One region of the Thiomicrospira aerophila AL3 genome, then DNA from elsewhere that is predicted to be linked to it. Evidence: predicted binding sites of a transcription regulator. Region 1 holds the regulator's gene; the other holds the start of a gene.
What was found. Region 1 encodes PhoB, which activates phosphate uptake and scavenging genes when phosphate is short. Its sites were predicted from a motif close to GNNTGTCATAAAACTGTCANAT; they were not measured.
Positions count from the first base shown of each region.

Region 2: THIAE_RS09190 (UDP-2,3-diacylglucosamine diphosphatase) is a predicted target of PhoB. The motif match lies at 1,798-1,819, and genes of this name have one in related genera.

Region 1 is NZ_CP007030.1:457,354-462,708, reverse strand. It holds gene THIAE_RS02215 (PstS family phosphate ABC transporter substrate-binding protein) at 1-637, opposite strand, end outside; gene phoR (phosphate regulon sensor histidine kinase PhoR) at 732-2,087, opposite strand; gene phoB (phosphate regulon transcriptional regulator PhoB) at 2,103-2,813, opposite strand; gene phoU (phosphate signaling complex protein PhoU) at 2,838-3,569, opposite strand; gene pstB (phosphate ABC transporter ATP-binding protein PstB) at 3,586-4,401, opposite strand; gene pstA (phosphate ABC transporter permease PstA) at 4,433-5,355, opposite strand, start outside.
Region 2 is NZ_CP007030.1:1,890,129-1,895,483, reverse strand. It holds gene THIAE_RS09195 (glycosyltransferase family 4 protein) at 1-908, opposite strand, end outside; gene THIAE_RS09190 (UDP-2,3-diacylglucosamine diphosphatase) at 908-1,756, opposite strand; gene THIAE_RS09185 (Na+/H+ antiporter subunit G) at 1,889-2,212, opposite strand; gene THIAE_RS09180 (K+/H+ antiporter subunit F) at 2,222-2,491, opposite strand; gene THIAE_RS09175 (Na+/H+ antiporter subunit E) at 2,485-2,982, opposite strand; gene THIAE_RS09170 (monovalent cation/H+ antiporter subunit D) at 2,979-4,499, opposite strand; gene THIAE_RS09165 (Na+/H+ antiporter subunit C) at 4,499-4,849, opposite strand; gene THIAE_RS09160 (monovalent cation/H+ antiporter subunit A) at 4,849-5,355, opposite strand, start outside.

The sequences.
Region 1 (5,355 bases):
AAGCAGAACCTGGCTGTTCGTTTACAGAGTTCTTGAAGTCACCACGGCAAAGCGCGATATTTTTGAAGTAACCATAGGTACCTGATACTGAGTTACGGCCGTAAAGCTGTACTGGACGATTCGCCCATTCACCGGTTAGACCCACATCACCCCAAGAAGTCGCATCTTGACGCGCACCACAAGCACGAGTTGATGAGAACAATGCATCAACCTGTGGCAAAGTTAATCCTTCGATCGGGTTATCCTTATGAACAAATACCGCTAACGCATCAATGGCCACACCGATTTCTGTTGGCGCATAACCATAACGTGCTTCAAAAGCAGCGATTTCGCCAGCACGCATCGCACGGCTCATTGGACCAAACTGAGATACACCTTCAGTCAAGGCAGTCGGTGCAGTTGAAGAACCCGCGCCTTGAATCTGTACGTTTACGTTAGGGTACAAACGGTTGAATTCTTCAGCCCATTTAGTCATTAGGTTGTTAAGGGTATCAGAACCCACTGAGCTTAATGAACCCGAAATACCCGAGGTACGCTCATAATTTGGCAAGGTTGGATCAACAGCTGCGATAGCTGGTTGTAGTGTTAATGTAGCAGCAGCAAAGCCCATAGCGGCTAAAAGTTTACGACGTAGCATAATTTAAAGCTCCTTAGGAGAGTTAAGTGAATTTAAACTTCCTGCATAGTATGGTGTTGCAAGGTAACAGCTTAATGAACAAGATTTGACAGTTTTATGACAATTGCGCAACGACGTGATGCATGACGGGATCACGCGTCATGGCAGCGGGAAAAATAACGCGGAAAGTAGAACCCACTTTTAAACGACTTTGAATATCGAGCTTGGCATGATGACGTTCGATAATGTGTTTAACAATTGCCAAGCCAAGCCCGGTGCCGCCTGAACTACGTGAACGAGCGGTATCGACGCGGTAAAAGCGTTCAGTTAGACGAGGAATATCCTCACGGGAAATACCAATGCCCGTATCCTGAACTTCAAACACGAGTTGATGTTGCTCATTTTCAAGCCAACGTACAGTAATTTTGCCGCCCGGCGGTGTGTAACGAACTGCATTAGTGGCCAAATTTACAAACACACTGCGTAGAGGTTCCACCAAGCCAAACAGGTTTTTATGGGTCGCTATCTCAAACTTAATCTGATGCTCATTTTGACTCAGTAGATGCATATCCTGCTCAAGAACAGTGAGGACTTCTTGCATATCGACCAAATCAGGTGGGGTTTTATAACTATCTGCTTCAATTGCAGACAAGGTTAGTAAATCATTGATGATATTTTGCATCCGCTGTGCCTGACTATTCATCTGCTCTACCGGGTTTTGCCACAATACCGGTAAACGCTCATGATCATCTTGCATTAACTCTAAATAGCCGCTCAACACGGTTAAGGGTGTGCGTAACTCATGTGACGCATTGGCTACAAAATCACGACGGACCTGTGCCAGGTTATGGGCTGCAGTAATATCGCGCACAATAAATAAGAAATGATGCTGAAAGTAAGGCACCATCGACGCACTCAAGCGCTGCGTGCTTTGATGGGTTTGATAGAACTCGACCGTTTGATCAAACTCACCCGCTTCAAAATAAGCAATAATCTCCGGCTGACGCAGTAAGTTGGTAATCAACTGCCCAACATCGCTTTGATTTAATCCAAGCAAGGCTTCGGCACCATGATTAATCCATTCAATTTTAAAATTTTTAGATAACGAAATATGCGCATCAGGCAGGAGGTTCATCGCCTGTTGAACTTGATCCGTTTCCGACTTTAAGCGCTTGATTTGACGCTTTTCTTGAAAAGATTTTTCAAAATAACTATCAAAAATATCACCCCAAACCCCAAAAGGCACTTGGTGGGCTTCCAAGTCAGCACTTTTCACCATGCGTAAAAAACGCGCAAAATAAAACATATTGCGCAACACATATAACAAAAAAATCAATAAAAAAGACCAGCCCCAGGCTTGGGTAATTAAGCCGGCAATCGTCGCTAAAAAAATAAGCACCGCAATGCCAATTACTTCTTCATGGAAGCGTAAGCGTTTTGATAAGTCAAAGAGTGGCTTAATGCCAAGCATAATGATTGCTCAACATTAATCAGCAGCGCGTGGGTCGGGTTCCGAAAAACGGTAACCGGCACCACGAATAGTATGGATATAATCTTCACATTGTAGCGGTTCAAGCAATTTGCGTAAGCGGCGAATATGCACATCGACTGTGCGCTCTTCAACCACCACTTGTTGCCCCCAGACCTGATCCAATAGTTGGCCCCGCGAATAGACCCGATTAGGATGCTGCATAAAAAACTGCATCAGCTTAAACTCAGTCGGTCCCATGCGGACCTCCTGCTCCTTCGCCCAAAAACGATAACTGGCCAAATCCATTCTCAACTCACCTAGTTGCAACACTTCTGTGGTTTGAGTTTCTGGATCCTGACGACGAAACAAGGCACGAATACGCGCGACTAAAGCACGAGGAGAAAACGGCTTGACTACATAATCATCAGCGCCCGCATCAAAACCCATCACTTGATCGGTTTCTTCACCGCGCGCTGTTAACATCACAATCGGTAAACTACGCGTTTTCTCATCCTGTCGAATACGTTGCGCAAGCTTTACCCCACTAATACCGGGTAACATCCAATCCAGAATAAGCAAATCCGGTGCGTCATCTTGAATTTTCTGCCAACCCTGTTCAGCATTAGCAGCCAAAACCACATCATAGCCTGCTGAACTTAAGGTAAAGTGCAACATATCACGAATGGCGGATTCGTCTTCTACGACAAGTATTTTGGCAGGGGGCATAAAGTCTCTCATCATGGTCATCGATTAACTAATATTTTCTAAAAATTCAGCTAAACGATTCGGGTCAATATTACGCATTTCCTGACCATTCACCAAATAAATGATGGTTTCAGCCATATTTCGAGCATGATCGGTAATGCGCTCACTTGCCCGTAAAGCATAAATCAATTCGAACAAACATACCACATCGACATCCGAATCTTTAAACAGCGCCATGACTTCATCAGTCGTCACTTTAAAGAGTTCGTCCACACGCTCTTCTTCCTCAATAATGCTGCCGCAACCTTTGATATCTAAACGCACAAACGCATTCAAGGCTTTTTGTAACATCTCGGTAGCACGTGAAGCAATTTCAATCAATTGCTTATAACCATTTAAGCCTTGGCAACGCCCATCATCCATTTCAGCGATATGCACAACCATATTGGCAATCTTAACCACCTCGTCACCCATGCGCTCTAAATCGACACCTAAGCGAATGGCCGCAATAACCAAACGTAAATCAGAGGCGGTCGGTTGCTGACGCGCTAATAGACGCACACTTAAACGGTCAATTTCAATTTCTTGTTGGTTGACCAACTTATCAAGATTTATGACCTCTTTTGCTTCATTTATGTCGTAGTTTTGCACAGCATGAATGGCGCTAGCCAACTGACGCTCTACTAAACCACCCATTTCTAATACTTGATTAAATAACTCTTCAAGCGCACGGTTAAATGAACCAGATACATGTGAACCAAATTCTTGTTTTTCCATTTCGACTACCCTTCTTTTAACCGTAACGGCCTGTAATATAATCTTCTGTGCGTTTAACCTGTGGGTTGGTAAATAAACCATCCGTATCGGTATATTCAATCAGCTCACCCATATACATAAACGCGGTGTAATCCGACACACGAGCCGCTTGTTGCATGTTGTGGGTCACAATCAGAATGGTGAAGTCTTTTTTCAATTCAAAAATCAATTCTTCAATTGCCAAAGTTGAAATGGGGTCTAAGGCTGAAGTGGGTTCGTCTAGTAACATCACCTCAGGCTGAATTGCAATCGCGCGCGCAATACACAAACGCTGCTGTTGACCACCCGACATACCCAAGGCATTTTCATTTAGACGGTCTTTAACCTCTTTCCACAAGCCCGCGCCTTGCAACGCCCACTCAACGGTATCATCAAGGGTCGATTTATTGTTGACACCCTGCAAACGCAAACCATAGGCGACGTTTTCATAGATACTTTTTGGGAAGGGGTTTGGTTTTTGGAATACCATACCAATTCGGCGACGAATTTCAGCCACATCTAATTCTTTGGCATACATATCCTGGCCATGAATATACATCTTGCCATCGACACGAACGATATCAATCAAATCGTTCATACGGTTAAAGCAACGCAGTAAAGTTGACTTACCACAACCTGATGGCCCGATAAACGCGGTTACGCGCTTTTCAGGAATATCCATGGTGACATTCTTTAAGGCCTGAGAATTGCCATAATACAAATCCCAATTTTTAACCTGGATCGCGATTTTCTCTTCCGCAAGATTCATATTGCGGTGATCACGCCCCGTATTTACACTAATGTTCTGACTCATAACTTTTTCCTTCTAACCTAAATTCTGTCAATTAATGTTCGAGTGATTTATATTTTTCACGTAAGCGGTTGCGGATCATAATCGCGCCCAAGTTTAAGCTCACGATGACCAATACCAACAACAAGGAAGTGGCATAGACTAGTGGCTGTGCAGCCTCAACGTTCGGGCTTTGGAAGCCGGTATCATAAATATGGAAGCCTAGGTGCATAAACTTCTGATCCAAATGTACGAACGGTGGATTCGTATTCACTGGTAACTCCGACACTAACTTCACGACCCCAACCAGCATCAATGGCGCCACTTCACCCGCAGCACGCGCGATGGCTAAAATCAAACCGGTCATAATGGCGGGTGTTGTCATGGGTAAGATAATCCTCAAAATCACTTCTAACTTAGTTGCACCCAAGGCCAAGCCGCCTTCGCGAAGCGCGCGTGGAATACGGGATAAACCTTCATCTGTTGATACAATCACCACAGGCAAGGTCAACAGCGCCATGGTTAAGGCCGCCCATAGCAGGCCTGGTGTACCAAAGGTAGGGTTAGGTAACACATGGCTATAAAACATTTGGTCAATCGAATAACCGAGTACGTAAACAAAGAAGCCCAAACCAAAAATACCGAATACGATAGAGGGTACACCGGCTAGGTTATTAATCGAGATACGCACCAGCTTTAATACTGGGCCCTCTTTAGCATATTCACGCATATAGATTGCAGCCAAAATACCCATAGGCATTACAAACAATGTCATAAGGATAACCATCGTGAAGGTACCGACAATAGCAGGAAATACCCCACCCTCCGTATTGGCTTCACGCGGATCGTCTAACAAGAAGTTTTTAATTGAACCTAAAAAGAACGCGGTTTTTTGACCCAAATGCATATCGTTCGGTTGCCAAAAATCGACTACCTGATCAAGTCCTAAACGTCGTTCTGAGCCATCTGATAGCGTCA
Region 2 (5,355 bases), 730 kb from region 1:
GCTTCAAACAGATTGTCATCGAGATAACCATTTACCCCATTTTGCACAATATCAATTGGGCCGGTGACCGGATAGGCGGCTACGGGTGTCCCAGAAGCCATCGCCTCGATATTGACGAGTCCAAAGGTATCTGTTTTAGAAGGAAAGACGAATACATCAGCGCTGGCGTAGTATTGGGCGAGTTCTTCACCAAATTTTTCACCCACAAATATGGCTTTGGGATAGCGGTTGCTTAAATACTCACGGTCAGGGCCATCACCGACCACGATTTGTGTGCCTGGGAGGGTTAGGCGTAAAAAAGAGGCGAGATTTTTTTCAGTCGCAATGCGCCCTACGTACAGATAAATCGGTCTTAGATAGGGAAGCTCTTGGCGCTTTTTGGGGTGAAAGTGCGTTTGATCGACGCCACGACTTAAGCGTTTTAAGTGTTTAAAGCCGCGCTGTTCTAGCTCAGTGATCAGATGATCTGACGGCGCAAAGGTAGTTTGTGCCGGGGCATGAAATTGTCTTAACAAGCTATACATCAATTTTAGTGGCAGCCTGGTACGGGCATAGACGTATTCAGGGTATTTGGTGTGATAGGCGGTGGTAAAGGGCCAGGCCTGCTTGCGTGCTAGCGAACGCGCTCGCCATCCCAATGGGCCTTCGGTGGCAATATGCAAGTGATCGGGTTGCCATTCAATAAGCTGTCTGCGGAAGTCTTTAGCCCACCACACTAATGGAATTGATGGGTAGCTGGGCATAGGCAGGGTTTGGTAGTCGTAAGGATGAAAAACGCGCACCTCATGTCCTTGCTGGCGAAGTTCATTGACCAGTTGCGTTAGTGTCGTCACAACACCGTTGACTTGGGGTTGCCAAGCGTCGGTGACCAACGCGATACGGCGTTTAATAGCAATAGGAAGGGTCATTATGCTGCTTCCTTATCATTAGAGAAGGGGGCCAGATTGGGCTGAATATCCGCCCATTTAAGCAGCTTCAGTTCACCGTCATCTAGCTCAACCAGCGCGGTCAGTGATTCAACCCAATCGCCACAGTTATAATAGGTGATGTTATTTGCAAAGGGTCTTATTTCAGCATGATGAATATGGCCGCAGACCACTCCGTTTACCTTTTTTTGTGCCGCGGCTTTCGCAACCGCCTCTTCAAAATCACTGATGAAATTAACCGCGCGTTTAACGCGATGCTTTAAATAGGCAGAAAGCGACCAGTAGCCAAAACCCATGCGATGACGAAGGTTATTAAACCAACGATTCACGGTTAACATCCATTCGTAGGCCCAATCGCCTAACAAGGCTAGCCAGCGATGACATTGCACTACGCCGTCAAACTGGTCACCATGAATAATCCATAGCTTTTCACCTTTAACGGTCGTGTGCTGCCATTCATCAGCCAGTTGAATATTGCCAAAGTTAATGCCTGAATAGCGACGTAACACATCATCGTGGTTACCGGTTATATAAACCACTTTGGTGCCGCGTTTAGCGCGCGTTAGAATGCGACGAATCACGTTAGTGTGGTCTTGTGGCCAGAAATTGGTTTTTTTCATCCGCCAGGCATCAATGATGTCGCCAACTAAGTAGAGGTGATCGCAGTCATAACGTTTTAAAAATTCACTGAGCTGTGTGGCTTTTGCACCCTTGGAGCCAAGATGAATGTCAGAAATCCAAATGCTGCGTACTTTGATGGGGGCAGATTTGGTGTCTGCGTCTTCGTGGTGAGTTTGTAACCATTCGGGTAGGGCAGGTGTTAGCATCATGACCTTAATCTCAAAAGAATAAGCGTCAGTCTAGGGGGTGAATGTGACAGGCAGATGGCAGCTAGAGGAAAGATTTGTGACGCCAAAGCAGGATGTGATGCTTTAGCGTCAATAGAGGGTTATCGCTTAGTATTACTCTTGGCTTAAGCTCGATTGCGTGCGCTCAAGGCGTTTGGTTTTGATGTGTAACGCCGCTTTGGCCATCAAGTGCGCGCTGACGGGTGCGGTGATGAATAAGAACACTGTTACTAAGAGTTCGTGCAAACTGATTCCCTCACCACGCACGGTAAAAAATACCGCGGAGGCAATCAAAATTGCACCGACACCGAGCGTAGTCGCTTTGGTGGGGCCGTGTAAGCGCATATAAAAATCCGGCAGCTTGTACAGGCCAATCGAGCCAACGAGTGTAAAGAAGGCTCCGATTAAAATTAATAACGATAAAATAAACTCTAACATAGTCGGTCCTTATTCCATGATGTCACCGCGCAGCAAATATTTGCTGAGCGCAACGGTGCCTACAAATCCCATTACCGCAATCAGCAGCGCCGCTTCAAAATAGAGCGCACTGCCCAGGTGCAGGCCTAGCAGAATTAAGAGGGCAATCGAATTAATATACAGCGTATCCAGCGCTAAGATGCGGTCAGGTAACTCGGGGCCAATAATGACCCGGTATAAACTCAAGAACAGTGCCACACTGACCATGGCAAAGGCAATTGGAATGACAATGTCTAGCATGGGGCAAATACCTCTTTCAATGGACGCTCATAACGCTGCTTGATGTCGGCAATCATCTGCGCTTGATCATCAATGTGCAATGCGTGAATAATTAATTTGGTCTGATCCGGTGACAGGTCGCAGGACACCGTTCCTGGGGTCAATGAAATGGTATTCGCTAAAATACTTATCCCAATGGGCGTCGTAATATCGAGCGGCACTTCAAAAAAGCCGGGTTGCAATTTGTCATTGCGGCCTAAGATCAATTTGGCTACGGCAAAGTTAGCTACCATAATATCCCAAAGCACGACGGCAAAAAACTTGGCTAAGGTAGCGGGTTTTTGTACCTTGATTTTCTCTGGCCAAAAAGCCGCCGTAAACCAAGGAATGAAGATGGCTAAAATAGCGCCTAATACCATGTGGCCAGGGTCAAAGCTGTTGTTAAGGAGCAGCCATGCTAACCACAATATAAACGATAAAATCGGATGAGGTAGGACTCGTTTAAGCATCATTTTCTCTCCGTGGCAGGGGTACTTAAGACTGCATCAATATAACTGGCCGCATCAAATACCTGGGCAGCGACTAGATCCGTGTAGGCCGTAATCGGGTGAGCAAATATAATCATAATCGGTGCGGTCGCAAATAGAGCTGCTACGGCCACAAAAGCGGATTTATTCAATGGCTCACCAGGGGCTTGTTCACTCGGTTGTGTGCGGTAAAACAACAAGGAGCCAGAGCGCGCCATAGCGACAATGCTTAATAAGCTGGCAATCAAGACCACCGCAAAAATCGCGGCTAACCATGCATGATCCATGGCCGCGCCAAGAATGAGCATTTTGCCAAAGAAGCCTGATAGTGGCGGCATGCCGGTCATGGCAATGGCGCCAAACATAAAGGCACTCCCGATCATGACCCCATTTGCCATAATGGGCGATGACTCGAAACGATCATCGGTATCACCACGTCCACGTGCAATCACATCAGCGAGTAGGAACATGCCACCTGCAATGAGTGTGGAGTGAACCATGTAGTAAATGGTGGCAGAAATCGCCGCTGGTGTCGCAATACCTACCCCGATTAGCAGGGTTGCCACAGACGCCAGCACCAAATAGGCAACCTGCTCGCGTAAGCCGCGCGCAGCTAATACACCTAACGCAGCGAGTGCCAAGGTGATAATCCCCAAGCCTAACACCCAAGGTGCATAGTAGAAGGCTAAATCGCCGGCATCATCACCGAATATGGTGCCATGTGCACGGATAATCGAGTAGATACCCACCTTGGTCATGATGGCAAACAGGGCGGCCACCGGTGCCGAGGTATTTGCATAAGCGGTAGGAAGCCACAAATAGAGTGGGAACATTGCCGCTTTAATCCCGAACACCACGAGCAGTAGCAGGCCTGCTGCCGCAATCAGCGCACGATTTTCAGCGGGCGCTTCTGCAATCTTCACCGCCATATCTGCGATATTTAAGGTTCCCGTCGCACCATAGAGCGCACCGACCGCAAACAAAAATAACGTGGCACCAATCATGTTGATGACTACATAGTGCAAGCCGGCTTTGGTACGTAAGCGTCCGCCACCGTGTAGCAGTAAGCCATAAGAAGCCAATAGCATCACTTCGAAGAAGACGAACAGGTTAAACAAGTCCCCGGTCATAAAGGCGCCATTTAAACCAAATACTTGCAGCTGGAACAGCACATGGAAGTGGCTGCCTTTGGCATCGTAATTGGTCGCAATCGCATACCAAAGTGAGCCAAGGGCCAGAATGGCGGTTATAAATATCATCAGAGCCGACAGGCGATCGAGTACAAATACGATACCAAAAGGGGCGATCCAGTTACCCGATAAATAGACCTCTATCGCGCCGGTATTGGCGACTTTGAGCATTTCAATGCTGACAAAAATGAGGCCAATCGTAATAAGCAGGTTAAGGGCGCGTTGGAGCTTTAAGCCGCCCATACGCGCAAATAACAGAATAAAGCCAGCGACTAATGGCAGTAATACCGGAAAAGCGGTCAATTGCATCATTATTTAGTCTCCTGCTCATCATGGGCGCGGTGTAGGCCATCCACATGGTCATTGCCTAACTCACTGCGGGCTTTTAGAGCCAATACAATCAAAAATGCAGTCATACCAAAGGCAATAACAATCGCGGTTAATACCAAGGCTTGTGGCAATGGATCACCATAGCCAGCAGCGGCGGCATCAATGACCGCCGGTTGCCCTATGGTTAAGCGTCCCATCGTAAATAAGAACACGTTAACTGCATAAGCGAGCATGGTAAGGCCGAGTACGACCGGAAAGGTACGCGCACGCAGCGTCAGGTAAACTCCGGCGCTGGTCATTACGCCAATCACAATTGCAACTAGCCATTCCATTAGTTTTTCTCCTGTTGCGGTGCATATCCGTGTGAAGCTCGACTGAGTTTGCCTAGCTGAACTAAGCTCAATACCGTTGCGCCCACCACGACTAAGAATACGCCAATATCAAATGCAATGGCGCTAGCGACTTCAAACTTACCGACCACAGGCCAGGTTAAATATTCGAAGGTCGAGGTTAAGAATGGGAAGCCAATAGCAATCGACACTAAACCTGTTCCGGTACCAATTAATAAGCCATAAGCAATGACCGTATGCATATCGACCTTGAGGCGATCGCTAGTCCAGTCAATACCGTTAGCGAGGTATTGCACAATTAAGGCTACCGAAGCAATTAGACCGGCGATAAAGCCGCCACCAGGCAAGTTGTGGCCACGCAAGAAGATAAAGACCGCGACTAATAGCATTAAAGGTAATAACAAGCGAGTTAACGTTTGCATAATCGCTGGATGGGTGTCTGGGTTCCAGAAGCGACCTTGAGCATCGCGATCAGGTGCGGGCAGTTT